4 regions of the Brevibacillus sp. AF8 genome follow, and region 3 is predicted to be linked to each of the others. Evidence: riboswitches for the same ligand, from Rfam matches in the RefSeq annotation. Region 3 holds a riboswitch; each other region holds the start of a gene.

Evidence for each region. A riboswitch is a leader RNA that binds a small molecule or an ion and turns the genes downstream of it on or off. The one in region 3 is predicted to bind cobalamin.
Region 1: linked by a shared signal. The riboswitch ahead of KB186_RS12755 (ABC transporter substrate-binding protein) and the one ahead of metE (5-methyltetrahydropteroyltriglutamate--homocysteine S-methyltransferase) in region 3 are both predicted to bind cobalamin.
Region 2: linked by a shared signal. The riboswitch ahead of KB186_RS19620 (ABC transporter substrate-binding protein) and the one ahead of metE (5-methyltetrahydropteroyltriglutamate--homocysteine S-methyltransferase) in region 3 are both predicted to bind cobalamin.
Region 4: linked by a shared signal. The riboswitch ahead of KB186_RS17625 (energy-coupling factor ABC transporter permease) and the one ahead of metE (5-methyltetrahydropteroyltriglutamate--homocysteine S-methyltransferase) in region 3 are both predicted to bind cobalamin.

What each region holds. Positions count from the first base shown of each region.
Region 1 covers NZ_JAGQDN010000008.1:7,397-15,206, forward strand. Annotated here, with positions in the region: gene KB186_RS12725 (N-acetylmuramoyl-L-alanine amidase family protein) at 1-12, shown strand, start outside; gene KB186_RS12730 (hypothetical protein) at 1-473, opposite strand, end outside; gene KB186_RS12735 (YitT family protein) at 644-1,300, opposite strand; gene cobU (bifunctional adenosylcobinamide kinase/adenosylcobinamide-phosphate guanylyltransferase) at 1,579-2,145, opposite strand; gene KB186_RS12745 (ABC transporter ATP-binding protein) at 2,158-2,934, opposite strand; gene KB186_RS12750 (FecCD family ABC transporter permease) at 2,944-3,981, opposite strand; gene KB186_RS12755 (ABC transporter substrate-binding protein) at 3,983-4,978, opposite strand; cobalamin riboswitch at 5,135-5,283, opposite strand; gene KB186_RS12760 (MBL fold metallo-hydrolase) at 5,433-6,377, opposite strand; gene KB186_RS12765 (pyridoxamine 5'-phosphate oxidase family protein) at 6,535-7,119, shown strand; gene KB186_RS12770 (MerR family transcriptional regulator) at 7,167-7,810, opposite strand, start outside.
Region 2 covers NZ_JAGQDN010000016.1:70,947-78,756, reverse strand. Annotated here, with positions in the region: gene KB186_RS19640 (CocE/NonD family hydrolase) at 1-1,075, opposite strand, end outside; gene KB186_RS19635 (dipeptidase) at 1,100-2,143, opposite strand; gene KB186_RS19630 (ABC transporter ATP-binding protein) at 2,363-3,175, opposite strand; gene KB186_RS19625 (FecCD family ABC transporter permease) at 3,172-4,230, opposite strand; gene KB186_RS19620 (ABC transporter substrate-binding protein) at 4,255-5,274, opposite strand; cobalamin riboswitch at 5,444-5,643, opposite strand; gene KB186_RS19615 (M24 family metallopeptidase) at 5,660-6,751, opposite strand; gene KB186_RS19610 (alpha/beta fold hydrolase) at 6,876-7,646, shown strand; gene KB186_RS19605 (ABC transporter permease) at 7,702-7,810, opposite strand, start outside.
Region 3 covers NZ_JAGQDN010000001.1:432,386-440,195, reverse strand. Annotated here, with positions in the region: gene nrdE (class 1b ribonucleoside-diphosphate reductase subunit alpha) at 1-1,496, shown strand, start outside; gene nrdF (class 1b ribonucleoside-diphosphate reductase subunit beta) at 1,552-2,502, shown strand; cobalamin riboswitch at 2,589-2,787, shown strand; gene metE (5-methyltetrahydropteroyltriglutamate--homocysteine S-methyltransferase) at 2,933-5,215, shown strand; gene KB186_RS01540 (acyl-CoA thioesterase) at 5,230-5,724, shown strand; gene KB186_RS01535 (thiamine pyrophosphate-dependent dehydrogenase E1 component subunit alpha) at 6,048-7,046, shown strand; gene KB186_RS01530 (alpha-ketoacid dehydrogenase subunit beta) at 7,074-7,810, shown strand, end outside.
Region 4 covers NZ_JAGQDN010000013.1:126,335-134,144, forward strand. Annotated here, with positions in the region: gene KB186_RS17605 (Ger(x)C family spore germination protein) at 1-1,010, opposite strand, end outside; gene KB186_RS17610 (spore germination protein) at 1,007-2,389, opposite strand; gene KB186_RS17615 (GerAB/ArcD/ProY family transporter) at 2,379-3,479, opposite strand; gene KB186_RS17620 (quinone-dependent dihydroorotate dehydrogenase) at 3,631-4,722, shown strand; cobalamin riboswitch at 4,856-5,049, shown strand; gene KB186_RS17625 (energy-coupling factor ABC transporter permease) at 5,193-5,957, shown strand; gene KB186_RS17630 (energy-coupling factor ABC transporter substrate-binding protein) at 5,954-6,238, shown strand; gene cbiQ (cobalt ECF transporter T component CbiQ) at 6,235-7,032, shown strand; gene KB186_RS17640 (energy-coupling factor ABC transporter ATP-binding protein) at 7,029-7,810, shown strand, end outside.

The DNA of each region.
Region 1 (7,810 bases), on a different contig from region 3:
TTCGGTCGATAATCGTAAGGCTGGACGCTGTAGGAGAACAGCTTCCGCTCGAATTTCCCTTTGGGGCCAATGATCTGATACCAGGTCTCTCCGATCAACAAGTCGGTTGCAAAATCCTTGTCCAGCAGATTGGTGATCGTCTCCATGACCGCTTTCTCATTGTCTTTTTGAATTTTCAACGACAAGGCCAGGACGAAATACGCCTGGTCTTCTTCCATTTCCAGCAAATGCAGACGGGCTGTACCACGGCGTTTGGCATTGAAACCATCGATCACATTTAACAGACCCTTTTTTGCTTGCACTTTATACTTTGTCGCTTCCCTCCAAGAGGAAATAACCGCATCGTACAATGAAAAGGTCAGGATGAAATGGCTGGCGTAATCCTTCGGGTTAAAAGGCTCCGGTCCCATTTGCTTCTCATCCGCTGGTATGACGACGAATGCTTTGTAGTTGCTAAAAAACGGATCGCTCATGGCAGGTCCTTTCCTTCGAGAGTATCTGTGTTGGTTAGTATCCACTAGGAAAGCAGGATATTATGTACAAAAACGGTCATTAACGTTCAAAAGGCCAAGTCGACATGAAAACCGACTTGGCCTTTTGCTTGCTTTTGTATAGGCATGTTTTTCAACTGAATATCTACTCATTACCGGTGGGTCATCGAGACGCTTCCATGCCCGTGCTCCTCTTCCATGACCTCCATTCCTGCACCATGATTGACGGTCCAGGTGATGACTTGGCTGGAAATGACAACGGCCAAAATGGTATACATCATCTCTTTCATCGGTACGAACCAGAACGACATGCAAAGCACAATAACGTCCAGTAAAAGAAAGACCGTACCAATGGACAATCCCGTGTACTTACTGATCAACAGGGAGAAAATATCGTCTCCACCTGTCGCAGCTCCATAGCGCAGAACCAATCCGGTACCCAGCCCGGTCAATACACCGGACAAGACAGACGCCAGCGGCATCATTCTGCTCATATCCATGACAATCGGTGAAAATCGTTCAAACAAATCGTAAAACATGGTAAAAGCAAGTGATGCAAAAATGGTGTCCCAAATGAACTGGCGGCCTCTAACTAACCAGGCAACCAAAAACAGTGGAATATCCAGTAAAAGCATCACCATCGCTGGCGACAAGTCAAAGGCGTATTTCGCCAGTAACCCCAAGCCAACAAACCCACCTTCAGACAAATGGTTCTGAAAGTTAATGTGATAATACGCAAAAGCAAGTAAACAAGCTCCAAACAAAATCATACTGTAACGCTTAGATAACTGCAGCGCTCTCCTCATCATGGTTTCCTCGCATTTTTGTCGGTTTAGGCACAGACGACCAACCGACTACCGAGGAACATCGCAAGTATAAGTCGCTACTCATACAAAGGGCCCCGCTTTCGTAGTAGATTGGTCGTCTTCAGTGACGAGCGACTACTACGAAGCTAGATGTAGGAGAGGTCAAAACGTTTCCAGATCGTCCTATGGGGACGCATGGTATCCTGATCCCTTCCATGGCTTTTCTTGTATTATATCACAAAAAAGGTGAAAAGACGACTCGAAACCGTCTTTTCACCGAGCTAAAATTGGAAAGCTTGTCCTTTTAGTTCCACCGGAATCCCTGCTGTGACAAGAAAAACTTGATCGGCAACAGTTGCCACACGTTGATTCATCAACCCTGCCAAGTCACGAAACATACGGCCCAACGGATGTTGCGGGACGAGCCCGTCGCCTACTTCATTTGTCACCAGCAAAACGGTACCGGGGTAGTCTTTTAGCTGGTTTACCAGCACATCAACCTGCTGGAGCACTTTCTCAAATGGCTGTTCCTCTCCTTTATACAACAGCCAATTGGACAGCCAAAGGATCAAGCAATCAACCAAAATCACCGTCTGCTGTTCTTGTATGTCCTTTTGTGCTCCCAACTTTGCAAGCCATTCTGTCAATGCGTACGGCTCCTCAATCGTTTGCCAAGGAAAGTTGGATTGCAAACGGCGGTCGCGATGGTACAAGATCCGCTCTTCCATTTCCTCATCAGTGATTTGTGCAGTCGCGATGTAAACACCCGAGGAGCCCAAATGAGCTGCGTATTTTTCGGCAAACGTGCTTTTTCCGCTGCGTGCTCCACCTGTAATCAGTACAATCATGCTTCTGTCTCCTTACACTTGCGATTGCAAAATAATTTGCGGCAAATGATGAACAGGATGCTCCATGACAATCGGTCTGGTTCCGTATACAGCCTCTATTCTGTCACTTTGCAAGATGTCTTTTGGTGTGCCAACGCTTATCTGCTTTCCTTTATGCAGCATTAGGATACGATCGCAGTATAAGGAGGCCAGATTCAAATCGTGCAGCACAGCAATGACCGTCACCCGCGTCGTCTTTTGCCATTTTCGCACGATGTCCATCAGTTGAATCTGATACCCGATATCGAGGTAAGTCGTGGGTTCATCCAGCAATAGCACCTGTGGTCGCTGGATCAATGCCTTCCCCAAAGCCACGCGCTGCTTTTCCCCACCGCTCAACTGATCCAGTGTGCGCTCTTCCAAATGTTCAAGACCCAGCAGCTGTACGATTTCATCAATGAGCGATGCGACATCCTGCTTTTCTTCGCCCAGCCAATTTTGGTAAGGAAAGCGTCCCATCTCCAACACCTCTCGGACACGAAAGCCGACTGGCGGCAGACCCTCTTGCTCCAAAACAGCCAGTATTTTGGCAAGCTCTTTGCGTGGATAGGAAAGAAGCTTTTTCTCCTGAAGCAAAATGTCTCCGGCATCCGCCTTGATGACTCCTGAAATCATTTTCAGCAAGGTGGATTTACCGCTTCCATTGGGCCCGATGATGCCAAAAAATTCTCCCTTGTCCACGCAAAAATCGATTCCGTGCAAAACTGGCGTATCCTGATACGATTTCTGCAAGCTGCGCACATTGATCATAAGCTTACGTTACCTCTTCCTAAAGCGTTTATTTTGCTTCAATAAATAAGCGAAAAACGGTGCTCCCAGAAATGCTGTCACGACACCGAGCGGGATTTCTGTGGGACTTAGCAGCATTCTGGCGAGAGTGTCGGCCCACAGCACATAGATGCCACCGCAGATCGCAGCCATCGGCAGCAAAATACGGTGGTCAGGACCAACCAGCATACGGACGAGGTGCGGTACCACCAGGCCAACGAACCCGATAATTCCCGCGATAGAAACCGCTGCTGCCGTCAGAAGAGTCGAGACGACCAGAACCACCATCTTTGTTCGATCCACATGGACGCCGAGATGCGCAGCCTGCCGCTCGCCCAATGCAAAAAGGTTCAAGGAACGCGCATAGCTCACCAGCACCATTCCACCGATGACCAAGTACGGAATCAAGACGTACGTAAAGGCCCAGCCCCGAAATGACAGGCTGCCCATCAGCCAGAACACGATCTCATTGACCGTCTGATCGGATAGCGAAACCATAAAGGAAACGAGTGAGCCGAGAAAAGCCTGCACCACAACTCCAGACAAAATCAGGGTCTCTGTTTGGAGCTTTCCTTGCGTGTTTGCGAGTCCGAGTACGATCCATAGACTGAGCAGTCCTGTAAGAAATGCGACGACAGGCGTGCTCCATGCACCCAAAAAGCTGATTTGCAAGCCAAACAGGATTAAAAAGGCCGCTCCGACAGCAGAACCTGATGCCACGCCCATCGTAAACGGATCGGCGAGCGGATTGCGCAAAACTCCCTGAAAGCCCGCTCCCGCAAGCGACAAGCAAGCCCCAATCAAGACAGCCAATACAACGCGTGGAAAACGAACCTTCATGACAATTTGCTCAGATGACTCCGGCCACGTTACGGCAATCCAGTCAGAGAAGCCCGGGATCTGCTGGAGCAGGATGAGCCATACTTGTGAGATCGGAAGTTGTGCCGCCCCCATCGAGATGCTGATGACTATTGATGCCAGCAGGACGAGACAACTGACTCCTCCCCATATGAACAATCGTTTCTTCATTTTATTTCACCAAGTCAGGGTAAATCGCCTTGGCTACTTCGATCAAGCCTTGTGTAATGCGCGGACCAGGGCGGGACAAAATATTTTGGTCCATGCCAAAGATTTGTTTTTCACGAATCGCCTTCATTTTATCCCAACCATTGCGATTCGCGATCATATCCTCCAGCTTGACGCCGGTCTTTTCATCGGTAATTCCGCTCGCATACAAAATGACGTCTGGGTCGTTTTGCAAAATCTTTTCTTCACTGATCGGATTCCAGCCTTGGGTGTCAGAAGCAATATTTGTCGCTCCAGCCAGTGTGATGAGTTCGTCCATGAACTCGCCTTTTCCGACTGTCCAGCCTGGGGAGAATTCCAGGTATACCTTTTTCTTCTGTTCCGGTTTTACATTTTTCACTGCATCTTCAACGTACGCGATGTCTTTCTTCATTTGCGCGACGACTTTTTCGGCTTGTTCCTGTGTATTCGTGATAACTCCCATTGTTAAAACATTGTTAAGGATGTCATCCATCTTTGTCGGATGAGTAATGTAGACGGGCATTCCGAGAGATTTTAGCTTGTCAGCCACTGGCTTCTCCATCGAAATCCCACCGACGACCATATCCGGCGTTTGAGCGAGAATGGCTTCTTCATTCGGTTTGACGACGCCGCCAATTTTCGGCTTTGCCTTCGCCGCTTCTGGATAATCGTCATAGTCTGAGACAGCTACGATCCGATCTTCCAAGCCTAATGCGAACAATATCTCTGTCTCGGCAGGTGATGTTGAGACGATTCGCTCAGGAGCTTTTGCAAAGGTTACTTCTTTTCCAGTCGCATCCGTGACTGTCAATGGATACGTTGTTTGTTTTGCAGGCTGCTCGGCCGCGCTCTCTTGCGGTGTTGTCTGCGGTGCACCTGTTTGTCCACCTGGTGCTGGCTGGCTGTTATCATTACCCGCACAACCCGCGAGGCTCGCCGCTACCAGTAGTGGGATCATGAATCGCAATGAACGTTTCATATGTAGAACTTCCTTTCTTCATGTCTGATTGACTGTACCTTCCAATAAAAAAAGCGACCCTTGCTTCCATTCGGAAATCAAAGGATCGGCACCTCAGGGCAAACAGACAGGATGGTCTGCTTCCTCAAATAGGCCGATCCTTTCCGCGAAGGCAACAGGCACGAAAACAAACAGGCAGGTCTCCTGGCTTACGGCTGAGGAACGAGCCGATTTACAGTGGCGGGACCGCGTCGGATTTTCACCGACTTCCCTTTTCACCCGATCTTTTTAAGAAAAGACGAGGCACCTATTTGCTGTTACGTTTGAAATTGTCACAGTCCATGATTCATCCTACATCATAGCATTCCTTGGATGAAAAAAGAATGACAAACACGTAAGCCAATACTTTCTTGCCTAACTAAAAATGAAAAACGCCTGAACAAAAGGTTCAGGCAAATGTAAAGCTTTTCGCAGGCTACTCTCGTTTGTGCAAATAATCCAGAATGCCCATGGAGCATACTTGCAAATCGAGCTTGAGTACTTCGAAAACGTCGTGGTCACCACTGATGCCTTGTGACTGTAGATGATCCGAGATTCGTTCAAACAGCGTACGAGACAATTCTTCATAGGTTTGTCCAGCAGCAATCGCTGACTCTCCTTCCTCCACAAACACGGGGAGCCACTCACGTATTTGACGGTACACATCATCCACCTGCTCAGACATCCCATAATGACCAAAGTAAATGCGATTTAGCTTGCGTGCTTCAAAACGGCTTAGAGACGCTAGCATGGCATCTGGGTCAAACTGATTCGGCGAAGTAGATGGCAGCACGAGGTGTATGCCATCCTTTTGAAGCTGTGGATAAAGTACACCTGCCGTATCCCCTGTGAACATGCCGCGGCTTACGGGATCGTAGATGCTGAAATGATGATTGGCATGTCCCGGCGAATCCACAAACTCTAACACGCAATTTTCTCCGATCTTCAGTGTATCCCCGTCGCCGCGAATCAAAAGCCTCTCCTCAGAAACTGCCACGATCGGATCGAACAATCGATCAAAATCATCGTGATAAACCGCTCTCGCCCCTGCGATCAGTCGGCTCGGATCTACGAGATGACGTGCACCTTTCGGGTGGACGACGACCTTTGCGTTTGGACAATCCTTCAAAAACAGTCCTACTCCTCCTGCATGATCCAAATGAATATGTGTCACAATGATGTATTTTACTTGTTCCGGCGTATAACCGAGCTTGGCAAGACCGGCCTTGATGTATGGGACGGAGGGGCTTGGTCCTGTTTCGACCAAAGTCAGTTCTTCTTCAGCGATGACATAAGTCCCCGTACGCTCTGGCCAGCCCATATCGAAACCGTCTATTAAATGGATGCGCTCCCCTAAGTAAATAGGCTGTGATGATTGCATGTAAATGCTCCTCCTTTTCAAAAATCATTTTGTTGCGAGAATATTTACACTTTATCACCTATTTGGGAGGCGCTGGTGAAAAACAACACAAAATCTTCATATTTTTATCGTAATATAAGGGCAGTAAAAAAATTCCATTACTTGGAGGGGTGCAAAAATGGGTCAGCTTTTTTCTGAGTTACGACCTGAGCATGAGACGTTTATCAAGAAGCAACGAATGTTCTTTGTTGCCTCTGCTCCAATGGACACAGATGGTCACGTGAATCTTTCACCGAAAGGGTACGATTCTTTTCGCATCATATCGCCTACGGAGGTCGCCTATTTAGACCTGACTGGAAGCGGAAATGAAACCAGTGCTCATCTGCAGGAAAATGGCAGGATTACTCTTATGTTTTGTGCCTTTGAAGGCCCTCCTCTCATCATGCGCCTATTCGGCAAAGGAACGGTTATTCTCCCGGATACGCCTCGGTGGGATGAGCTCGTAAAGGACTTCCCTCTTCTGCCCGGCGCTCGTCAAATCATTTCCGTAAACGTACAGGAAGTAAAGACTTCTTGCGGCTGGGCCATCCCCTTCTATTCCTTTTCAAAAGAACGGGATACCCTTCAGAAATGGACCTTGGCGAAAGACGAAGAGGAACTGCTTGCTTATCAAAAGGAAAACAACGTAGTCAGCATGGATGGCTTGCCAACACCCTTGGGACAAAAGCTTTTCCCCGCAGTAGGTGGGGATAACGAAGCGTAAAACACAAAGAAGCTGCCTTTCTCGCAGCTTCTTTTTTGGAAACCTCTTTACTTGCTCGTATAAATCGCCACTGCATCGCGGAGAAACTCGGCTACACCTGGCTGCTCCTTGTCATAGTAAGCAGTAAAACGCGGGTCATCTACATACATCTGGGCCACACCTGCGTGGGCTTCCTTACTGTAGCTGTCCCAATAAAAACTCAGCCATTGACGGTGAAGATCTGCTGCTTTTTGCGCTAATTCATGAGCAGGGTCGCCTGTCGAAAAAGCCTGCGACAACGTCTCGTGCAGCTCTGCGTTCAATTTCTCCAGCGCGGCATATTGTTCTTCTGTCATGCCTTTGACCTTCTGATTCGATTTTTCGATTCGGTCACTTCCATATTTTGCACGAATTTCTTCTCCGTATTGCGCCTCGTTGTCGTCAATCAACTTTTGCTTGAAGCCTTCAAATTTTTGTTTGTCACTCATCGTTTTGGTCCCCTCTCTTTGTGCTAATGTCAAATCGACATTGGCGATTAACGCATCCAATTGCGCTCGCCTTTCCAGGAGCTTCTCGCGGTGCTCCAGCAGTGCCCGGTCAGCATCAAAGGTTGGTGAATCCAGGATCTCCTTGATTTCCTCCAAGCTCACCCCCAGCTCGCGGTAAAAAAGGATTTGCTGCAATCGATCAACCTCTTGCTGTCCGTAAATGC
Region 2 (7,810 bases), on a different contig from region 3:
CCAGCACTTTTTGCGGGATGTCCTTGATCGGACGCACTTTGATGACCTCACTCCAGTCATCTCGGGAAAGAGCCGCGACATTTCGACGCTTCTCAGCCATCATGAAAATCCATGACAGGCCACCAAGAATCGTCCCCCCTTTGCGCGGGATGTCCACATAAGGTGTTCCTACTGTCACGTAGCTGAAAATCGCCTTCAGATACGGATTTCCGCTTGCGGCCGCAGCCCATTGCACGTACCCCACATAGGAGCCGCCCAGCATCCCTACGTTGCCATCTGACCACTCCTGACTCGCGATCCAGTTGAGGCTGTCATCTCCATCATTACGCTCATGAACGAGTGGAATCCACTCTCCTTCGGAATCTTCCCGTCCGCGCGTATCCTGAACAACCAACGCATATCCACGAGCTACAAAGGGCAAACGGCGAAAAATGCCATCCATCCGTCCATAGGGAGTGCGCATGAAAATTGTTGGAACCCGCTGTCCTTCCGCCAAGCCTGCGGGTAGCCATACCTCGGTAGCCAGCCGAACGCCATCTCTCATCGCTAGATCATGCCTACCCAAATGATGTACGCCGTAGTTAACTTCAGACAGCGTAGGGTCTTGCCACATCGTAAGCGGAGTCAAATCTTCCCACCCTGTTTTCACCAATACGACACTATCACCACGACCTGTCAGCACAAACGCGATGACTTCGTTCTCACAAATGATCAAGTCAATTGGCTGCGCTGCTTCGCGCACCGCCCAGACCCAAGCTTGCTTTTGCCTTGTGGGCCCTGTTCCTTCGATGGATAGATGGCGTTGGTAGTGCCCTCCACTTCCCGGAAACACAACTGATTCGCTCTCCCAGTCAATTCGCTCCCATTCCGGAAGCTTCTGTGCCAGGGTAAGGAGTGGCAACTCGTAGGTTGCTTCCCCTTCAGCCAGTAGTAAAAACGGACCGTCAACCGCACCACCCGTATCCCAACCTGTGCTCCGATGCCAAACTTCCCCATCCTCAAAGCGTATATCAGCTACCTTGATGCCAGATTGATAATAGCCAAAAAAAGCTTGTTTGTGCCCAGTCTGTGCCACCCGTCATTCCTCCTGTTACCTGATCTACTTCCACACTTGCTGATACACTCTGAGGAAATTGCCACCCAAGATTCCTTCGATCTCTGCATCGGTGTATCTGCGCTTCAATAGCTCACGCGTAATTTCCGGCAGTGACGCATGGCCTTTTACTACGTCAAATGGCATCTCTTTCGTTTTGGCAATCTTGTCCAAGGGCAAATATTTCGTCAAATCATCGCACAGGTCTAAGCCAATACCGATGTACCTTGCTCCGACAAGCTTTTTCATATAGTCAACATGATCAATCAGTCTCTCGATAGTTGAGTCGGCACTGTTAGTCGCTGTAAACATGCTACACGCATTCAACCCGACGAGTCCGTCCTTTTCCGCAATTGCTTTGATCTGTTCATCTGTCAGATTGCGCATTGTCGGCACGATTGTTCGACTGTTGGAGTGAGAAGCGATCACCGGTTTTTCTGCGATCTCCATCACGTCCCAGAACCCTTCGTCATTCAAATGGCTCACATCGATGACGATACCCAGTTTTTCCGCTTCCTCGATAAGACGAACACCGAAATCGGTGATGCCTCCTTTTTTCCCTTCCCGAACCGGTGCAAAAAAGCTGCCGTCCCCAGCAAAGTTGCGCCGACTCCAAACCAGCCCCATCATCCGTACTCCGAGCTCATAAAAGACACGCAAGAGACTCAAATCGTTATGCAGTGGCTCTGCCCCTTCCAACGACAGAATGAACGATACTTTTTGCTCCGCTCTTGCCCGTTGCAAATCACCCAGATTTTTGGCGATGACGATGTGCTCGGGAGACTCTGCCGCCTCTGCATGCAAAGCACTGATCTGGTTGAGCGCCTTGCGAAGACTCATCTCTGGTACAAAAGCATCCTCGACGAACACGGCTGCCACAATGGAATGCACGCCACCCTGCTGGAACCGTGGCAAGTACTCCGTCTCGATCATTTTGGTTCGACCATATCCACGCTGAATCTCCACATCCATCAGCAGATCAAAATGCCCATCGAAAACGTGAACACCGTCGTGAAATTTGCGCGCCTGTTCTCTCGTTACTTCCGTCATACGGGTCATCTCCCATCTTGTTCTATGAATTTTCTGATCGAAATAAATTTGGCTATATCCAACAAATTCGCGACGTATTGCACGGCTCCTCTGATCAATAAGAGACCCTTTCATCTAACTGGTGGAAAGATTGAATTTTCTGCCGTCGGCTTAACAAAAAAGGACGCCGACTAGGCATCCCCCTCTTATGAAAATCAAAGAAACTCAACTTGCACCCTATTAATTGGCTCCACTCATTACCTTCTGGATAGGTGGCTTTACACGGATCGCTTCCGAGTAGAAATACACATGCTTTTTTCCTGTAATAGGATGGGTCATCACTTCTGTTTCTACTCCGAAAACATCCCGGATCAGATTAGGTGTCAAGACCTCCTCTGGCGTTCCCGATGTAACGATTTCCCCCTCACAGATTACGTACAGCCGATCACAGTACATCGCTGCGATATTGAGATCATGCAGCGAAGACAAGACCGTAATCCCCAACGTTTTGACGAGATCCATGACCTGCAACTGGTATCGAACATCCAAATGATTCGTCGGCTCATCAAGAACAAGAAACTGCGCTTGCTGCACCAAAGCTCTGGCAATCAGCACTCGCTGCTTCTCCCCACCGGATAAACTGAAAAAGCTGCGATCAGCGTATGTATGCATCCCTACCCGCTGTAGTGCATCTTCACAAATCCGAACGTCTTCCGCGTCATCGGACTGAAATAGTCGCTTATGCGGGGCACGTCCCATATTCACGATTTCGGTCACCGAAAAATCGAATTCGACAGAGGTCTCCTGCCGTACTGCCGCCATTCGCTGAGCGTTTTGGCGTGAGGTTAGCTTGTATACGTCGTCGCCATCGAGTGAGATCCATCCCGAACGCGGCTTCAGTACGCGATAAATGCTTTTTAGCAACGTGGACTTCCCACTGCCATTCGGCCCGATCAGCCCCACAAACTCTCCAGAGCGCACCTCCAGACTGACGTTGTGCAGGATTCCCTTTTTCACCAGTTCGACCGATATATTCTCAACCTGCAAATTCATCGTCCGCTACCTCCAAAGGAATAAGAACTCCGCAGCATCAACCAGATAAAGAATGGACCTCCACACAATGCTGTCAAAATACCAATCGGCAGCTCTTCCGGTGCAAAGGCAAGCCTGGCAACTACATCAACCCAGATGAGAAAGATCGCGCCAAACAAAGCGCTGACAGGCAGGACACGTCTGTGATCTGATCCAACCATTACACGGACGATGTGGGGCATCATTAATCCGACAAAACCGATTGATCCCGCGATGGACACGATCACACCCGTAAGCAGTGCCGTGATCACCAGGAGAAGCTTGCGGAATTGTACCGTATTCACCCCCAATGTCCCCGCTGACTCTTCGCCCATCAGCATCGCATTGAGCGAGCGGTATTGGGCCATTAAAACGATGAGACAGATGACGACAATCATTGTAGGGATCGTCAGGTACTCCCATTTCCCGCCAGCCAGACTGCCACTTAACCAAAACAGAACCGTCCCAATTCCATGCTCATTTGGCGCTGAAAAAACAAGCAGACTGGTAATGGCCGACAAGATCGCAGATATCGCAATTCCAGCCATGAGCAGGCGTACCGTCGAGTTTTGTCCACCAATACGGGATAGCGTAAAAATAAGAATGATGGACACAAGGGAGCCTGTAAAAGCGCCAAAGGATAGCGCATACTGCCCGTACATGCTGAATGCTCCAAAAATAATTACCGAGGTAGCGCCAACCGAAGCACCTGAAGATACGCCTAACACATACGGGTCAGCCAGGGAGTTGCGAACCAACGATTGAATCGCTACTCCCACGACAGACAGACCTGCGCCGACGATTGCCCCCAAGAGTACACGAGGAAAGCGAATATCCCAAATAATCGTTTGCTCACCTTTGGACCAATCCACTTCGATCCATTGGGTCAACATCGGAATTTTTGATAAGGCGATTTTCCATACCGTAGTCGGCTTAATCTCTACTGATCCCAGGGTAACTGCGAACGTAATCGAGAGGAAAAGTCCGACCAGTAAAGTAATGATGATATAAGGTAACTTGATCTGTTGCAGTGCTATTCCCTCCCTTAAAAGGGGCGTACTCTATTTGAATTTATCCGGGTAGAGTCCTTCCGCCAAAATTTTCAGCGCAATCGGTGCTCGAACACCTTCAGAAGCTGCGGACAAAGGCAATACCATTAGTCGTTGATTTTTAATCGCCGGGATATCCGCCAATTCTTTTTTACTCAAAAGGAAATTGCGTTTTTGCTCGACGGTTCTGTCCCCGTAATCTACGATAATAATCACGTCTGGATTGCGACTTACTACTTGTTCCCAACTTACCTCTGCCCACCCCTTTTGAATATCGTCAAAAATGTTCTTACCGCCTGCATTTTTGATTAAGGATGTCATGTAGTTGTTGGCTGCTGTGAATGGTTTATCTTCCCCGTTGTCGTACACGAACACTTTTAGTGGCTCGTCAATCTTGCCAATTTTGCTCATGGTTTGATCCATTTCACTCTTCATTTTATGGATCAAATCATTGGCTTTGTCCTCCACACGGAAAATGCGTCCAATGTTCGTAATGTCCGCAAACACATCGTCGATAGTCGGACCAGGCATGCTAGATGACGCTTGCAGATACGATTTGATGCCAACCTTTTCCAAATCTTGCATCGATCCTACGCCCTTCTCGCCGAATCCACTTTTCCATCCGGCGTAGACAAAGTCTGGGTTCGCTGCCAGCAGCACTTCTTTCGTAGGATACTTGTCAGACAGTACCGGAATCTTGTCGTAATCTGCTTTTAACTCAGGAAGGATTTTATCATCCAGGTAAGCAGTTCCGACCATTTTATCAGCAAGGCCCAATGCCAGCATGATTTCGGTGACGTGCTGGTTCAAAGTCACTGCACGCTCAGGTGCTGTTGGATAAGTCATTTCGATACCATTATTGGTTAGTGTTACTGGCTTGCCTTCTGCTGCTGGAGCAGCTGTTTGTTCTGTTTTGGCTGGAGCCTGTGTTGTCGTAGTGGAGCCGCATGCCGAAACCAAAAGCATGGCAGCTGTCATAATACCGAAAGCTAGTCCTTTTATTACTGTATGCGTTTTGTTTGCCTTCATCATCTGTAATCCTCTTTTCTGTTTGGAAATGATGGCTTGAACCAAATCCTCCACAAAAAAGCACCCCCCATTTCAATCGGGAGGTGCATGACAAACGTAGATATAACTATAAGCAGGCATAAAGGCGCCCTTTCATAGACTGCTTCCACATCTGCCCCATCCTCGTGGGTCGATTGTATAGGATCGCATGGCAGGTCTCCTGGCTTACGGATCAACACACCCAGCTACCTTCCCATTTTTTGTCTTCCAAAAAACAGTGGCTATTTGCTAGGCACTCCTCGTTACAGTGGCGGGACCGCGCCGGTTTCTCACCGGACTTCCCTTTTAAGCTGACGGCATATGCCATCCAGCACCATTCGATACGTATTCAATTTTTATGATTTCTTCATTAGTTGATGGAAGTCAGTTTTTTCGGGAACTGCGTGAGTATTTCAACGCCCGTTTCCGTAACCAATACATCGTCTTCAATCCGCACGCCGCCTACACCTGGCAAATAGATGCCCGGCTCGATCGTAAAAACCATCCCTGGTCGAAGCACTTCTTGGTTCTGGCTGTGAACAGATGGATATTCATGTACGTCCATCCCAAGTCCGTGCCCAAGACGGTGCATGAAGTATTCACCGTAGCCTTTTGCAGTGATGACATCGCGAGCGGTTTTATCCAAATGCGCAAAGGTCACACCCGGACGAATCTCAGCAATTGCCGCTTCGTTGGCCGCCAATACCGTCTCGTAAATCTCTTGCAGCTGGGCACTGATCTCGCCTACAGCAAAGGTACGAGTAATATCGGATACATATCCGTTTGCAGCTACTCCGATATCAAACAAAAGCAAGTCGCCTTCTTGCACCTGGCGGGTTCCTGGCTTTCCGTGTGGAAGTGCCGACTTCTCCCCTGCCAATACCATGGACGTAAAGGATGGGCCTTCTGCGCCCAAGCGCTTCATCTGGAATTCCAGCTCAGCTACGATTTCTGTCTCGGTCATGCCTTTCTGAACTTTCTTCAGGGTCTCCCGCAAGGAATCCTCGACCAACTGAACAGCGTGTTTCAGACGATCCACTTCATCCGCGGATTTGATCAAACGCATTTCACGGAGAGGCTCTTCCACGTCCACATAGCTTGACGCCAGAACAACTTGTCCAAGTGCTTCATAGCGCTCGACAGTCATATGACTTTTCTCAATACCGAGCTTCGCCAAGTTCGCTGGCAACACTTGCTTGAGAATTTCATACGGGTTTTGGATATCCGTATGTGTATGGATATCTTGAACGAACGAAGCTTCTGCCGCTGCTTCACGATCAAGAGCAGGTACAATCAAGGAAGGCTTTCCCTCAGCAGGAATAACAAGACCCATAAAACGTTCATGCGGGTCAGTAAAAAATCCGGTCAAATAGTAGACGTGCTTGGGAGAGGTAATCAACACCGCGTTCAGCTCTTGCTCTGTCAAAAACGTGTGGAGCTTCGAAATGCGCTCTTGAAACAACTTCTTCACCCTGCTTTCACCAATTATTCTATTGCGAGAATACCACTTCCCCATCAAAAAAAGAAGAGTTCAATTGAAAAATCTCCCTTGGATCGGACAACCTATAAGTGGGGTGAAAATGAAAATGGAACAAATACTCGTCCATCAGGATGGCAAACAGTTTGCTTTTCACATATCAGGAAAAGGCCAGCCGTTATTGTGTATCCATGCGCCATGTATCGGCTCTATCAATTTTGTTTATCAGCAAACACTCGCAGATACATATCAGCTCATTGTCCCTGATTTACCCGGACATGGCGACAGTTCTCCGATGGAGAAGCCCTTTTCCATTGGGGAGTTGGCAGAACGGCTCCATAAGCTGATCCCGGCACTCGGCATTGAGCGTCCCTTTATTTTGGGCTACTCCCAAGGTGCCTCTATCGCCCTTGAATATTGTCTTCGCTATCCTGATCATGCACAAGGCGGTATACTCGTGAGCGGATTTTCCGAAGTGAATGACCTGTATTTACATGGACGATTTTGGATGGCCCAGGCGTTGTCGATGCTTCACGGAGTTCCTCTTCTTGCCCGTTCCATTGCTTCCTCACATGTCGATAACCCAGAAATGCGCGAAAAATGGACGGCACACGCCTCCAAAACAGATCCTACTAGCGTGAAATACCTTTACGCTGCCGGACATCGATATCAATGTACAGAGCGCCTGAGCAACATCCAGCTTCCGATTTTACTTGCCTATGGCGAACGTGATCAACGGATGCACCATTATGCGCAGACGCTTAGCATGAAATTGCCAAAAGCAAGACTCGAAATGATCCCGAACGTAAAGCATCAAGTCATCACGAAAGCTGCTCCTGCTTTCAATCAGTTGTGCCGCACCTTCATGGAAGAAGAATAAACAAGAAAAGACAGAAGGACGGCATCACATTCCCTTCTGTCTTTTTGCGATTGGACTAGCTTTTCATCCGCGGGTCAAGTGCATCGCGCAGGCCGTCCCCAATCAAGTTAAAGCCGAGAACGGTCAGCATGATAGAGAGCCCCGGAAAAATAACGGTCCATGGT
Region 3 (7,810 bases):
CCAAGCTCCGCGGACGAGGAGAGCCGATCAAAGGCGTCGAGGGCGCGGCAAAAGGTGTCATGCCAGTCCTCAAGTTGTTGGAAGATGCATTTTCCTACGCGGATCAAATGGGCCAACGCAAAGGCTCAGGTGCAGCGTATTACAACATTTTCGGCTGGGATATCAACGAGTTTCTCGATTGCAAAAAGATCAATGCAGATGAAAAAGCGCGCATCAAAACGTTGTCCATCGGCCTGATCGTACCAAACGTTTTCTACAAGCTGGCTGAGGAAAACAAGCCACTGACTGTGTTTGCTCCGTACTCCGTGTACAAAGAATACGGCGTGCATCTGGATGATATGGACCTCGATGACATGTACGAGGAGCTCCTGGCAAACGATCGCATCAAGAAAAAGACCGTGATGAGCGCACGCGAGATGTTGACCAAAATCGCGATGATCCAAATGGAATCAGGCTATCCGTACATCATGAACAAAACGAATGCGAACAACAATCATGCCCTGAAAGATCTCGGCTCGGTGAAAATGTCCAACCTGTGCACGGAAATCTTCCAGCTGCAGGAGACTTCGACGATCACCAATTACGGCGAGATGGACATCATCCGTCGCGATATTAGCTGCAATCTGGCATCTCTCAATATTGTCAACGTGATGGAACGCAAAATGATCCGTGAATCTGTCCACGAAGGAATCGAAGCCATTACAGCCGTAAGTGACATGACGCGTGTAGAAAACGCTCCAGGCGTTCAAAAGGCTAACCGCGAGCTGCACTCAGTAGGTCTCGGTGCGATGAACCTGAACGGTTATCTGGCAAAGAACAAAATCGCTTACGAAAGTGAAGAAGCGAGAGATTTCGCCCGTACGTTTTTCATGATGATGAACTTCTACTCCTTGGAAAAAAGCATGGAAATTGCCAAGGAAACAGGCAAGACCTTCTTGGGCTTTGAACAATCGGAATATGCAAAGGGCACTTATTTTAACAAGTACGTGACGAATGACTACAGCCCACGGACGGAAAAAGCAAAGCTTCTCTTTGAAGGAATGCACATTCCGACGCCAGAGGATTGGGCGGAGCTACAGCAAAAGGTGCAAAAGCATGGCGTTTACCATGCGTATCGTTTGGCGATTGCACCGACACAGAGCATTTCCTACATTCAGAATGCGACTTCTAGCGTGATGCCAATCGTTGAGCATATCGAAACGAGAACGTATGCCAACTCTACGACGTATTACCCGATGCCGTACTTGTCGCAGGAAAACTATTTTTACTACAAATCGGCATATGTGATCGATCAATTCAAAGTAATTGATCTGATTGCCGAAATTCAAGAGCACATCGACCAAGGAATATCGACTGTGCTGCACGTGAACAGCAACATTTCAACCAGAGAACTGGCTCGCTATTACATTTACGCAGCGAAAAAAGGTCTGAAGTCACTCTACTATACGCGTACGAAGCATTTGACTGTAGAAGAGTGCATTAGCTGCGCGGTTTAGTGAACGCGATTCATAAAAGGAAAAGCATCAAGCAAAAAGAGAAGAGGAACGCCATATGAAAGCAGTCAATTGGAACAGGCCGGACGACGATTTTACGATGACGTTTTGGAATCAAAACATCATGCAGTTCTGGACGGATGATGAGATTCCGCTATCAGATGACAAGATGGCCTGGATGGAGCTCAGTGCAACTGAACGGGACACGTATAAAAAAGTATTGGGCGGTCTCACCTTGCTGGATACGGTTCAAGGTGGAGTAGGGATGCCGAAAATCATGGAGCATGTCGATGGACTGCAAAGAAAAGCGGTTCTCGCCTTCATGGGCATGATGGAGCAAATCCATGCCAAATCGTACAGCAGTATTTTTACCACGCTGGCATCGACAGAAGAGATTGACGGTATTTTTTCGTGGGTAGAAAATAATCCACATCTGCAAAAGAAAGCGGCCCTCATCTCGAAACGCTATCAAGAAATTGAGAAACCGAAAGATTTGTATATGGCGATGGTAGCGTCCGTCTTCCTGGAAAGTTATCTGTTTTACAGCGGCTTCTTCTATCCGCTCTATTTGGCGGGTCAAGGAAAGATGACAAGCAGCGGGGAAATTATCGATTTGATTGTTCGCGACGAGAGCATCCATGGACTCTATGTCGGCGTTCTCGCGCAAGAAGTCTATCAAGGTCTGAGTGTGGTCGAGCAGACCGCAGCAAAAGAGGAGCTGTATGCCCTTTTGCATGAGCTGCAAGAAAATGAAGAGGCCTATACGACTTCGTTGTATACGGAAATCGGATTGGCTGACGAGGTTCATGCCTACGTGCGCTACAACGCGAACAAGGCATTGATGAATTTGGGGCTGGACCCGCTTTTCCCGGAGGAAGAAGTGAACCCAATCGTGCTGAACGGAATTCGTACGCAGACGAAGCAGCATGACTTCTTCTCGAAAAAAGGAAATGGTTATGTCCGCACGCTAAACGTAGAACCATTGACGGACGATGATTTTAGATTTTAGTATGACAAAAAATGGAATCTGTGTTACTGTATGAACAGTATGCTGCCCTGCTCGTTTAAGGGGGCACTTCACAGAACCATGACAATTTCATAAGAGTGGGAACAGGTTCTTTGGTTATCAAGCTCGACCAAGGATGAAAAGGGAAGTCGGTGAGAATCCGACACGGTCCCGCCACTGTATGTGGGGAGTCGGCACATTTATCAGCCACTGATCCAAACGGATTGGGAAGGCATGTGCAGATGATGATCCCAAAGTCAGGAGACCTGCCTGTTTCGACGACACTGCTTAACCTACGGGAGATAGGGAGGTGTTAGGATGCTGTGATCTCAGTGCTTATTTGGCATTTCTAACGTTCTTTTTGATCGTTGGAGATGCCTTTTTTATTGGGCGGATTCAAGTCAGGATCGAATGAAGAATGGAGAGGAAGCTCATGAAAAGCAGCAATTTGGGATATCCACGGATCGGGAAGAACCGCGAGTGGAAAAAGGCATTGGAAGCATTTTGGGCTGGCACCCTCGATGAGGCAAGCCTGGTTCAGCAAATGGAGCAAATCCGTCACCAAAACCTGTTGGTTCAGCAGGAAAAAGGGGTCGAGCTGATCCCTGTAGGTGACTTTACGTACTACGATCACATGCTGGATATGGCTGTGATGTTTGGATTGGTCCCCAAGCGCTATGAATACGAGGGCGGCCCGGTTTCATTAGCGACATACTTCGCCATGGCTCGCGGTTCGAAAGAAGCTGTCGCCAGCGAAATGACGAAATGGTTTAACACGAACTACCATTATATCGTCCCGGAATTCGGGGAACGACAACCAACCATAACCGAGAACAAGCCTCTCCAGGCATATTTGGAGGCCAAAGAAAAGTATGGCATCATCGGAAAGCCCGTCATTGTAGGCCCGTATACGTTTGTCAAATTGTCCAAAGGATATGAGAAAAACGAATTGGAGATCGTCGTGGATCAACTCGTACCGCTCTACATAGACGTTCTCCAGGAGTTGGAGCTGCACGGTGTGGAATGGGTGCAAATCGATGAGCCTGCATTTGTACTGGATGTTTCGGAGCAAGAACGCGCCCTCATCAAGCGTATCTATGCGCAAATGGGTCAAGCTCTACCACATCTGCAGTGCATGCTGCAAACCTATTTTGAAGCAGTGGATTGGTATGAGGAGCTGGTTTCCTTACCGGTAAAAGGAATCGGTCTTGATTTTGTACACGGATCGAAGCGAAATCTAACCAATCTGAAAAAACACGGGTTTCCAGCAGAAAAGATTCTCGCAGCGGGAATCATCGACGGTCGAAACATATGGCGTGCATCCATTGAGGAGAAATGGGAGCTGGTCAAAGAAATTTCCGAGATTGTTCCGCTCGAAAAGCTGTGGCTGCAGCCGTCCAGTAGTTTGTTGCATGTACCGGTAACGGTTGAGGCAGAGAGCGGTTTGCCAGAGGAAGTCATGCCTGCATTGGCGTTTTCCGACGAAAAACTGGGGGAAGTACAGCTTTTAGTCCAAGGATTCCGATACGGTAAATATGTTATATCAAAAGAGATCGCCCAAAATGAAGCGGACTTGCTGAAGCTAGCATTATCCCCAGCGAGGAATCGGGGAGAAGTAAAGAATGCTTTACGTCAAATCGCTACTGCAAAACTTGAAAGAAGTGTTCCTTATCCCGAACGTCGAGAGATTCAACAAAATACGTGGAAGTTGCCACTGCTGCCAACTACCACAATCGGAAGCTTCCCGCAGACGGCAGAGGTTCGCCAAGCCCGACAACAGTTTAAAAAAGGGAGTTGGACAGTGGAGCAATACGATGCTTTCATTCAGGCGCAAATCAAGGAATGGATCAAGATCCAAGAAGAGCTCGGACTGGATGTCCTGGTCCATGGTGAGTTCGAACGAACAGATATGGTTGAGTATTTTGGCGAAAAGCTCGATGGCTTTTTGTTCACGAAAAACGGCTGGGTGCAATCATATGGCTCCCGCTGCGTCAAGCCTCCTATTATTTACGGAGATGTAGAGTTTGTGGCACCAATGACGGTCAAGGAAAGTGTGTATGCAAAATCATTGACCGACAAACCAATGAAGGGCATGTTAACGGGCCCAGCAACCATTTTGAACTGGTCGTTTGCTCGGGTAGATGTCTCCAGAGAAGAAGTGTGCGAACAAATTGCCTTGGCATTGCGAAAGGAAGTAGAAGCCTTGGAAGAAGCGGGGATTCTCATGATTCAAGTCGATGAACCAGCGCTGCGCGAAGGACTTCCGCTCAAAAAAGAAGAGCAAGCCGCTTATCTCGAATGGGCAGTCAGAGCGTTTCGTCTAGCGACCTCTACCGTTGCGCCGAGCACACAGATTCATACACATATGTGCTACTGCGAATTCCATGATTTCATGGATGTCATCAGTGAGCTCGATGCCGATGTGATTTCGATTGAGACTTCCCGCAGCCACGGAGAGCTCGTGTCAGTGTTCGAAACAGGTACATATGACAAAGGCATCGGGCTCGGCGTATACGATATCCATAGCCCCCGAGTTCCAGCTGTCTCTGAGATGGAAGATATGGTAGCCCGAGGTGTACAAGTACTTCCACCTGATCAATTTTGGATTAACCCGGATTGCGGGCTGAAGACAAGAGGGAGAGAAGAAACCGTTCAGTCATTGCGAAACATGGTTGCGGCAACCAAAGCGATTCGGAGTCGTTTGACAGCCCAGTAGGGAAGGTGCACACGATGAGAGGAGCCACACAAATGATGACAGAAGCGCGACCGATCCAACAATCGAGAACCTTTTTGACTGATCTCGTCTTGCCGCCGGATACCAATCACCACCATACCATTTTCGGCGGGAAAGTCATGGCATACGTTGACAAGATCGCCTGCATCGCAGCCATGCGGCATTGCCGTAAGCCTGTTGTCACTGCGTCCAGCGATTCCTTTGATTTTCTAGCGCCAATCAAGACGGGGGAAGCACTCAACCTGGAGGCATATGTCACCTGGACCCATAAGACATCGATGGAAGTATTCGTGAGAGTGGAAGCGGAGAACTTGTTGACCGGAGAAAAGCGGATGACAGCCCGTGCGTATCTGACGATGATTGCCCGCGACGATCAAGGAAAGCCGACGAGCGTGCCTGGTGTCATTCCTGGTACAGAAGAAGAGCGGATACAGTATGAAAAAGCGAAGGAACGCCATGTATTGAGAAGGAAGCGGAAGGAAGAGAGGTAAGGAGAAACACCGTGCTACATAGAAGCCTTCGGTTAACTTGTTTGCGACAGGTTACCGGAGGCTTCCTTATTTTATTCGCAAACATTACCCATTTCCAAAAATTCATCCCTCGCCGTACCCCTTATCCGTCCAAAGGTATGCGGTGAGCCAGTGTACAAAAGGAGACAAAACGAGACAGGTGTCCACTTTTGTTCCCCCCAAAAAGTAAAGCGGTTACAAAAAACCGCAATGTGACCTGCTTCGGCGGTTGGCATACTTTTTGCGATATCCCTTGAGTCAAAGGCTGGACCTCAATAAAACATGTTCGAGGAGGAGACACGTAAATGACGAAAGTGGATCAGCAAGTCAAAGGGATTCCGTTGTCCCGCGAAAAGGCCGCTTGGATGTACCAAAAAATGCTGGAGATCCGGAAGTTCGAGGACAAGGTGCACGACCTGTTCGGCCAAGGGAAAATACCCGGTTTCGTCCATTTATACGCGGGGGAGGAGGCCATCGCGGTCGGGCTTTGCGCGCACCTGGACGACAGCGATACCATTACCAGCACGCATCGCGGGCACGGACACTGCATCGCAAAGGGGTGCGATCTGAATGGAATGATGGCGGAGATTTACGGTAGAGCCACGGGACTTTGCAAAGGGAAGGGAGGCTCCATGCACATTGCGGATTTGGACAAAGGAATGCTCGGGGCGAACGGCATTGTCGGTGGAGGCTATCCGCTTGCTTGCGGAGCCGCTTTGACTGCCAAGTACAAGCAGACAGGCGCTGTAAGCGTATGTTTCTTTGGTGACGGAGCGAACAACCAGGGGACGTTCCATGAGGGGATCAACCTGGCAGCCATTTGGAAGCTGCCCGCCGTGTTTGTAGCAGAGAACAACGGATATGGGGAAGCCACGCCGTTTTCGTACGCCTCCAGCTGCAAAACCATTGCGGACCGTGCGATCGCCTACAATATTCCCGGCATCCGAGTGGATGGCAAGGATGTACTGGCCGTTTATCAGGCTGCACAGGAAGCGATCGAGCGTGCCCGCCGGGGAGAGGGGCCGACTCTGATCGAGTGCGTGACGTACCGCAACTACGGCCACTTTGAGGGCGACGCCCAGAAATACAAAAAAGAAGAAGACAAGAAGGCGCATTTGTCGGAAATAGATGCGATCAGGAAATTCCGGAACGATTTGCTCTCCGGAAAGCTGTTTACTGAAAACGAGTTGGATGAAATCGAAGCTGCGGTTGACAAGGCGGTCGAGGAAGCAGTCGCGTTTTCGGAAAACAGTCCGTACCCGGAGCCGTCCGAACTGCTGACAGACGTATACGTGTCGTACTGAAAAAACGATAGCAAAGGAGGAAGGAACATGACCAAAAAAATGAGCATGTCGCAGGCAATCAACGAGGCGATGAAACTGGCGATGCGCAGAGACGAAAACGTGATTTTGATGGGCGAGGATGTAGCTGGCGGGGCACAGGTCGACCATTTGCAGGATGAAGAGGCATGGGGAGGCGTTCTCGGGGTAACGAAAGGCCTCGTCCAGGAGTTCGGAAGAGAGCGGGTGCTGGATACCCCGATTACCGAAGCGGGCTATATCGGGGCGGCGATGGCTGCTGCGACCACTGGTCTTCGCCCGATTGCCGAATTGATGTTCAACGATTTCATTGGGAGTTGCCTGGACCAGGTGTTGAACCAGGGAGCCAAGTTCCGGTACATGTTTGGCGGCAAAGCACAGGTGCCGGTTACGATCCGCACGACGCACGGCGCCGGATTCCGGGCGGCGGCGCAGCATTCGCAAAGCCTTTATGCTCTGTTCACGGCCATTCCTGGCATTAAAGTGGTGGTCCCGTCCACACCTGCTGACGCGAAAGGGCTGCTGCTGGCAGCCATCGAGGACAATGACCCCGTAATCTTTTTTGAGGATAAAACGCTATACAACATGACGGGGGAGGTGCCAGACGGTTATTACACAATTCCGATTGGCAAGGCGGACATCAAGCGGGCCGGTTCGGATTTGACGATCGTCGCGGTTGGTAAACAGGTGCATACAGCCTTGGAGGCGGCGGAGCTGCTCGCCAGGAAAGGAATTGAAACGGAGGTCGT
Region 4 (7,810 bases), on a different contig from region 3:
GCTTCCTCCAGGCTATATAGATCAACCCCTGCTTTGACTCCTTTCAGAAACGTCCCGCGAATCTGCTCGGCTACCTGTTCTTCGGAGCTTTTTACTACGAAAGCAGGTGTAACCGTACTCATCATTTCACGAACGAACCCTTTAAGCCGAACATTGACCTGATAACGAGGATGGTCTCCGGTGGTAATCGGAATGATGTCCAATTGGACATGCTCGATACGCATTGTTGCTTTGGGAATGTTGTTTTGTCTCACAACGAGGCCAGCAAATTTTGTGTCAGGATTCATCCACCGAATCCCCATTAAATCACGATTGGGGAAGTAACCCTGCCAATTTCCACGATGAATGGCGTGGATGCCATCGATGGAGAGACGAGAAATAAAACGGTTATTTTCTTTCCAGGAACGCTCGTACAGCGTGATGTTTGGCAATAACACGGTGTTTGCTGGCTCCCAAAAGTCCGAGATAAACCGAAAAAATTGGATCGGCTCGATAAACGAACGTTGCTCATAAACATCCTTTGGCTGATGCAACAGAGAGTCCAATGGAGAAAATCCGACCAAAGAATGAGAGCTTAACACTTTGTCAATCGGCTCCCGTGTTCCGAATACCCATTTGGTGTAACGAATCAGACCGTATCGATTCATAATATCATGGGAGGTGATAATGCCCTTTTGCAAGAGACGCTCATGAAATACAAGGGAGGATACAAAGCCTAGAAATACGGGCACCTGCGCGTTTTTTTGCAGGTTATCAAAGGCAGATTGAAGTGTTTTCCCTCTTCCGATCGAAATGGTCGCAGGTGGTGCTTGAAGGGTAGTTGATGACTCCTGCTTCGCGACGGTAGACAGATCGGTGGATTGGGCATATAGAACATACTCATTGTTGACGTAATCGATGCCCATGGCAGATAAGTAGCGAAGATCCTGGATCGATTTCTGGTCCCAGCAGCCGCTAAGAAGAGTCGTTGCCAACAGCAGCATAGCAGAAGCAATCCGCATGCATTTCATTTGGGATCGCCACCCTTAGCCGATCTCGTCCGTAAAAAACTGGTCATGGACTTGAATAAAACAATGAACAGGGTGGACAAGGAGTTGGATGAACCCATCAAAATATACGATCTGCCAAAGGAGGTCAAGGTGGACAAATAGTATACGATGGCAATCATCCCGAGGATAAAGCCGTACATGCCGATGGTTGCGGAAAGGAAGAAAACAGCGAAACGTGCCACGGTAACGGCTCCGCTTAATGCCTGGTTGACCAGTGTAAAGGAGGCAACGACTGTCAAGGAGCCGATAAACAGCATTGAGGGCGATGTCAGTCCTGCACGAATGGAAGCATCCCCGATAATCAGTGCGCCGACTAATGCTAGCGTCTGCCCGACGTTTTTGGGCAAGCGGGCACCTGCCTCGCGCAGAAATTCAAAGATAAACAAGATGATAAATAGCTCCATTGGCGCGGAAAATGGCAGCCCTTTTCGGCCTTGTGTAACGGTAGCGAGCAATTGAAAAGGAAATTGCTCTACATTATAAGCGGACAGCGCAATCCAGAAGCCAGGCAGAAAAATCGCGATCCAAAATCCACCCAAACGCAGAATGCGTTCCAACCATACATAAGAAACCGGATACTGATCATCTTCGGGAGATTTGATGAGTTCGAGCAAGGTAACCGGTGCTACGATTGCCAAAGGTGAGCCGTCTACCAATACGACCACTTTCCCTTGCAGCAGCATGTAAATTGCATAGTCAGGACGTCCCGTATAATCAACTAACGGAAACAGCGAATGAGTATTGTCACTGAGTAATTTCTCCAGGATAGCGCTATTCAAGATTTTTTTTGACCGACAATTGAGGAGCCTCTCGCGCATCATCTCCACGAGATCCGAAGATACTCCATCTGTGATATACAGCATCGCAACTCTTGTACGCGAGCGTGTTCCGAGAATAAAAGGCTCATAGGCCAGGGTAATGGTTCGCATACGCTTGCGAATGAGAGCTACGTTCGTGGAGAGATCCTCGACGAAGCCGTCGCGTGGACCTTTGATCGATATTTCTGTATTGGCTTCCTCAGGACCGCGCTCTGGCCGATTGGAGATATCCCAGGCGAATGGCGGGGAGTCTCCGATGAAAATCAGCAAATCTCCTGCAAACAGTCGCTCCACCCACAACTCTGGATTCGTAAAAAGCGGGAAAAGAGGCAAGGAACGCAAATCACCAATAGCCAGGAATCGCTCCAATTGCGGCAATGCCGTATCTTGTAATTGACGAACGTCTGCAAGTCCTTCGCAATAAAGCATCAATACAGGCTGGTCCTCGGTTGTGACTGTTCGCATAAAAACGACGTCCGCACAATGCGCGAATTTTTCCCGCAGTTCCTCTTCAAGGGTCATGGCCTATTCCCTCCTGTCTGGATGGCTTGCGCAGAGTAACCAGCATGAGTGCGAGAGTAATCACAACGATAATGACTAGGTAAAGCGGATAGTATACGTGCGTCAGAAATGATACGAACTGCATGTCGCTGTATGGGAGGCTGGTAAAGGCGATCATGCTTCCGCCTAGAAAAATCATCATGAATCTGCGTTCTTTTTGGGTACGGATGGTGAGTAAATCTCCCAAGAGCAGCAAGCAAATCGTGATGCGTATAAAAGCCCCAGCGAGCCATTGGAAAATGGAGAAAAACTCCATGTTCTCGATGTCTTTTCCAATCGTGAGTAGCCGCCATTGCTCAAATGCCGGAAAGCGTTGGCGCGCAGACTCTATAGGTCCAAATTCCGCAATAGCCCCTGTCAACGGACTGAGTGTCAGCAGAAGCGTGATGCCGAGCATGACCAAAAAGTGTACGAGGCGCAAGGGCTTACGTACATGAGGTTGGAGCAATAGCAGCAGAAACATCTCTGAAATACCGCCGCCTACATAGAGCATCCCGTGAAGAAGAGGACCATACCCATGCTGGAAAAGCGGCAACAAAAGACTATAATCCTTTTTAGGAATATTGCCAAAAGCGATGAAAAATCCGAGCAAAACCACGACAGGCAACAAGATTCCTGCTGTGATTCCTACGGAGGTTATTCCCCCGATAGACGCGAGTATGCATAAACCCATTAAGGCTAATGCGGTCACCCACTCGGGTGTTCGAGGCAAGTAGTTGACGGTCGTCCATGTCTGGGTATCGATTAGATTGGTTAGGGCCATCATGTACAGGCAGACCATGATCGGGGTGAGCAACAGATGGCTGACGATTTTTCCTGAGCGTTGCGCAAGCCATTCATGCAAAGACTGTTGCTTCGTACTTCGATTAACCACAAACAGCAAGTACGCCCAGAAGGAAAAAGGGATACCGGCAATCAACACGCTCAACCAAGCATCTCTTCCGGCTTTACTCAATAAGAGGGGGATAACGGTTACGTGGTTCGTAATGCCGATCGTCAGCATCATCACCATAATGGCTTGACCAATCCCGATTTTTCCGTCCACTTTCATGAAAGACTTATCCCCCTGTGCGTGGTGGTGCTGTTAGGATTTGCCTGCTTGGCTGGAAATATGTATCACGTATAAAGGTTACATCCTCCCGAAAAAGTATGGTATTCTACTATGAGGTAAAAAGGTAGAAACGGAGTAAGGAGTGCAGCCGATGTATCAGCTCATAAGAAAATATCTGTTCCAGCAAGATGCGGAAGAGATTCACGAAAAGACAATTGGTGCCTTAAGGCTGGTGGAGGATTCTGCTCCAGGCAAAAGCATCCTGAAGATGATCTATCAGGTAAAAGACCAGCGGTTGGAGAATAAGCTGTGGGGAATGACGTTTCCGAATCCAGTCGGACTTGCAGCCGGTTTTGATAAAAATGCAGAAGTCTACCATGCGTTGGGTGCCCTTGGTTTTGGATTTGTGGAAATCGGGACATTGACGCCGCAGGGGCAGCCAGGCAATCCGAAGCCCCGATTGTTCCGATTGCCGGAACATCAAGCTGTCATTAACCGAATGGGCTTCAACAATCATGGTGCGTATTTGGCTTCCCAGCATTTGGTCGATTACGCATACTCAGATGTTCCGATTGGGATTAACATTGGGAAAAACAAAGTAACGCCGAATGAAGAAGCGGCCGTCGACTATAGCAAATGTATGGACATGCTCTATGCATACGGTCACTATTTCGTCATTAACATCAGCTCTCCGAACACCCCGAATCTGCGTGACTTGCAGGAAACAGAGAGCTTGCGTCATTTGGTGCGTGCAGTAAGGGAAAAGGCAACCGAAATGGAAGCGCGTTCCATCAAGAAAAAGCCGATTTTGTTGAAAGTAGCGCCAGACATGTCAGATGAGCACATGCGCGATGTGGTTCACGCTGCTGTAGAAGAAGGCATTTCCGGAATTATTGCTACCAATACGACACTGTCACGCGAGGCGGTTTCCGGACATCGATTTGCCGAGGAAGCGGGCGGCTTGAGCGGAAGACCTCTTACAGAGCGTTCCACGGCTTGGGTGAAGGAGATTTATCAAGAAGTAGGAGATAAGGTACCAATTATTGGTGTCGGCGGTATTTATAACGGGGAAGACGCCTACGCGAAAATCCGGGCAGGAGCTAGTCTCGTTCAGGTGTATACAGGGATGATTTATCAGGGCCCAGGTATCGCCAAGCAAATCAACAAAAAACTGCTGAAGCTCATGCAACGCGATGGCTTTAAACATATTAGTGAAGTGATTGGCGTAGACGCAAAAGAATAGATAGAACAAAGTATGCATAGGTCGATGGCTCCGTTTGTAAGGGTCATCGACTTATGCGTTTTCGCTTATATTCTTCCGATTTATGTAGTGATCCGGTATAATGATGTGGGACAAACATGAATTGTCAGTCAATTGCATATAGTCGGCGTTAGGTGCCTTTATGTGACGCATAAAGGGTAACAGGGAATCGGGTGAAAGTCCCGAGCGGTCCCGCCACTGTAACCAGGGAGCTCTCTTTGAGAAGGAAACCACTCATTTTCGTATGGGGAAGGACAAGGAGCGCATGGATCTGGAAGCCAGGAGACCTACCTAGTAGCCACACCCACAGAACCTTCGCGGAAAGGAGCGGTGAATACGAGGCAATGAGGCTGTCTAGTCAGTCTGTTGTTTTGTGTGCACATCTCGTCCATTGATGGATGGGATTTTTTTGTTTGGAGGAAAGAACGAAAGTGAGTGAAGGAGGAATGAACATGAATCGATCTCGTCTCGTATCTACTTGTCTGATGATCGCGGGCTTCGTCCTGTATTTTTTGCTCAATGAACCTGAGACAGGACACGCGATGCACATCATGGAAGGGTATTTGCCTTTATCCTGGGCCTTATTTTGGTGGGCTGTCTTCTTGCCATTTTTTATTCTTGGGATTCGCTCGATTAACAAAATTGTAAAAGAACATCCCGAAATGAAGCTCCTAATTGGCGTTGCAGGAGCGTTTGCCTTTGTTTTATCTGCACTGAAAATCCCTTCGGTTACAGGCAGCAGCTCTCACCCGACTGGAACGGGCCTCGGTGCCATTATGTTTGGACCTTTTGCGATGTCTGTGCTAGGGAGCATGGTGCTCTTGTTTCAAGCCCTGCTATTGGCGCATGGAGGTTTGACTACGCTAGGGGCGAATGCTGTATCTATGGCAGTGGTAGGACCAATGGTGGCATACGGAATCTATCGGTTGATCATGAAAGTGGCAGGAAGCCAGCGACTGGCGGTTTTTGCGGCGGCGGCTTTGGCTGATCTCGCTACCTATGTAGTGACTTCGCTTCAACTGGCACTCGCATTTCCAGCTGAATCTGGCGGAGTGTTGGCCTCGTTTGCCAAATTCGCAGGAATTTTTGCATTCACGCAAGTACCGCTCGCCATCAGTGAAGGTCTGTTGACCGTTCTTGTTTGGAACTGGTTGTTATCTTACAACGCAAAAGAGCTTACACAGCTTCGTTTGCTCAAACGGGAGGAATCGCTGTGAAAAAAGGATGGAACTGGCTTTTACTCATTGGAGTAATCGTACTGGCTATTGTCCCGCTGTTGCTGGTTCAGGATTCGGAATTTGGCGGCGCAGATGGCGTGGCAGAGGAAGCGATCAAGGAAATCGCCCCGAACTACGAACCGTGGTTCCAGCCGCTGATAGAGCCGCCAGGGGGAGAGACGGAGAGTCTATTGTTTGCGGTGCAGGCGGCGTTGGGAGCGGGAGTGGTTGGCTACGCCGTGGGCTTGTACAAAGGCCGGTTGGATAAGCGGAAAAAATGAACGGACTGCAGCTTGATTCTCTCTCTTATCAAAACAGGCTGAAACGTCTGCCGCCTGCTCATAAGCTATTACTGGCGAGCGCATTGTTACTGCTCGTCCTGGTAGGACATGTATGGATGCAGATGGCTGTCGCTGTGTGGATGACGGTATGGGTAGTGGTGTATGCCCGGATTCCTGTCCGTATCTATTTTACCTTTATGATCGTGTCGCTCTCGTTTTTCGCTGCGGGGCTTCCTGCTCTACTGGTTGAAGGGGCGAGAGCAGGAGAAGTGCAGGTCCAGGTCGCGGCAGCATGGGAGCTGGGTTCTTATGTGCTCTATGTGCCGATGTCGTCCTTCAGTAAAGCTTGGATCTTGTTTTGGCGTACCATGGCGAGCTTATCCTGCTTTGCTTTCATTTTGTTTACCGTGCCGTTTGCTGAAATTTTGCAGGTGCTTCGCCGGCTACGTATGCCTGTCCTTGTAACTGACTTATTAATGATCATGTATCGGTTTATTTTTGTGTTGGTAACGATTTCTCATCAGCTCTGGATTGCCCAACGTTCGCGCGGAGGTCATCGCGGCTTCCGAGCGACGCTTCGGGATGCAGGGGTTCTCGTTGCGCAATTGTTTGTCAGAGCAATGCGCAAATACGAAGCCTTGCACAAAGGAATGGCGGCTAGGGGCTTTGGGGAGAGCATGCAGGTGCTCTCGTTTCATACCCACTCCCGCTCGCGCCGCTATGAGTGGGAGGCAATCGCAGGCTGTATGCTGCTGGTGCTGCTTGAGTGGTGGACAGGAGGTTGGCGGTTATGACATCACGGTTGTTGGAGTTCATCGATTTGCAGTACACGTATCCGGGAGGGCGGGGACCTGTCCTGACAGGGCTGTCCTTATGGATTCCTGAGGGGAAGAAATGTGTTCTTTTGGGACGGAATGGCTGTGGGAAGTCGACTTTGTTCTTGCATGGAAACGGAATCATCGAGCCACAGCAGGGACAAGTGCTGTGGAAAGGAAAACCGCTTGTCTACAAACGAGCCGCATTGCAAGAGATGACGCAAAAGGTGGGCTTGGTCTTTCAAGATCCCGAGCATCAGTTGATCGCAAGCACGGTCGCAGAAGATATATCCTACGGTTTATGCAATCAGAAGCTGCCTGTGGAAGTAATCCGGGCAAAGGTAGAAAAGGTGCTGGATGCATTCGGGTTGAGAGAGCTGGCAGAAACTCCGATTCATCATTTGAGCCTGGGACAAAAACGGAGGCTGGCGCTCGCGGGGGTCATGGTCATGGAGCCAGAGCTTTTGCTATTGGACGAGCCTACTGCGTATTTGGATCGCTATCAGACCAAAAATTTGCTGCGGGAGCTCGAAGCCATTCACCGGCAAGGAACAACTGTTTTGATGGCAACACACGATATGGATATTGCCTTTGAATGGGCCGAGTGGATTTGCATCATGGATGCAGGCAGGCTTGTGTTCGCGGGAGATCCGCAGGAGGCATTGGAAAACAGAGCCATGCTGGAGAGCCTTCATCTGGGTATGCCGTTGCTCGTTGATGTGTGGGAGGCACTGCCTGAGCAGTGGAAGCGCGAGTT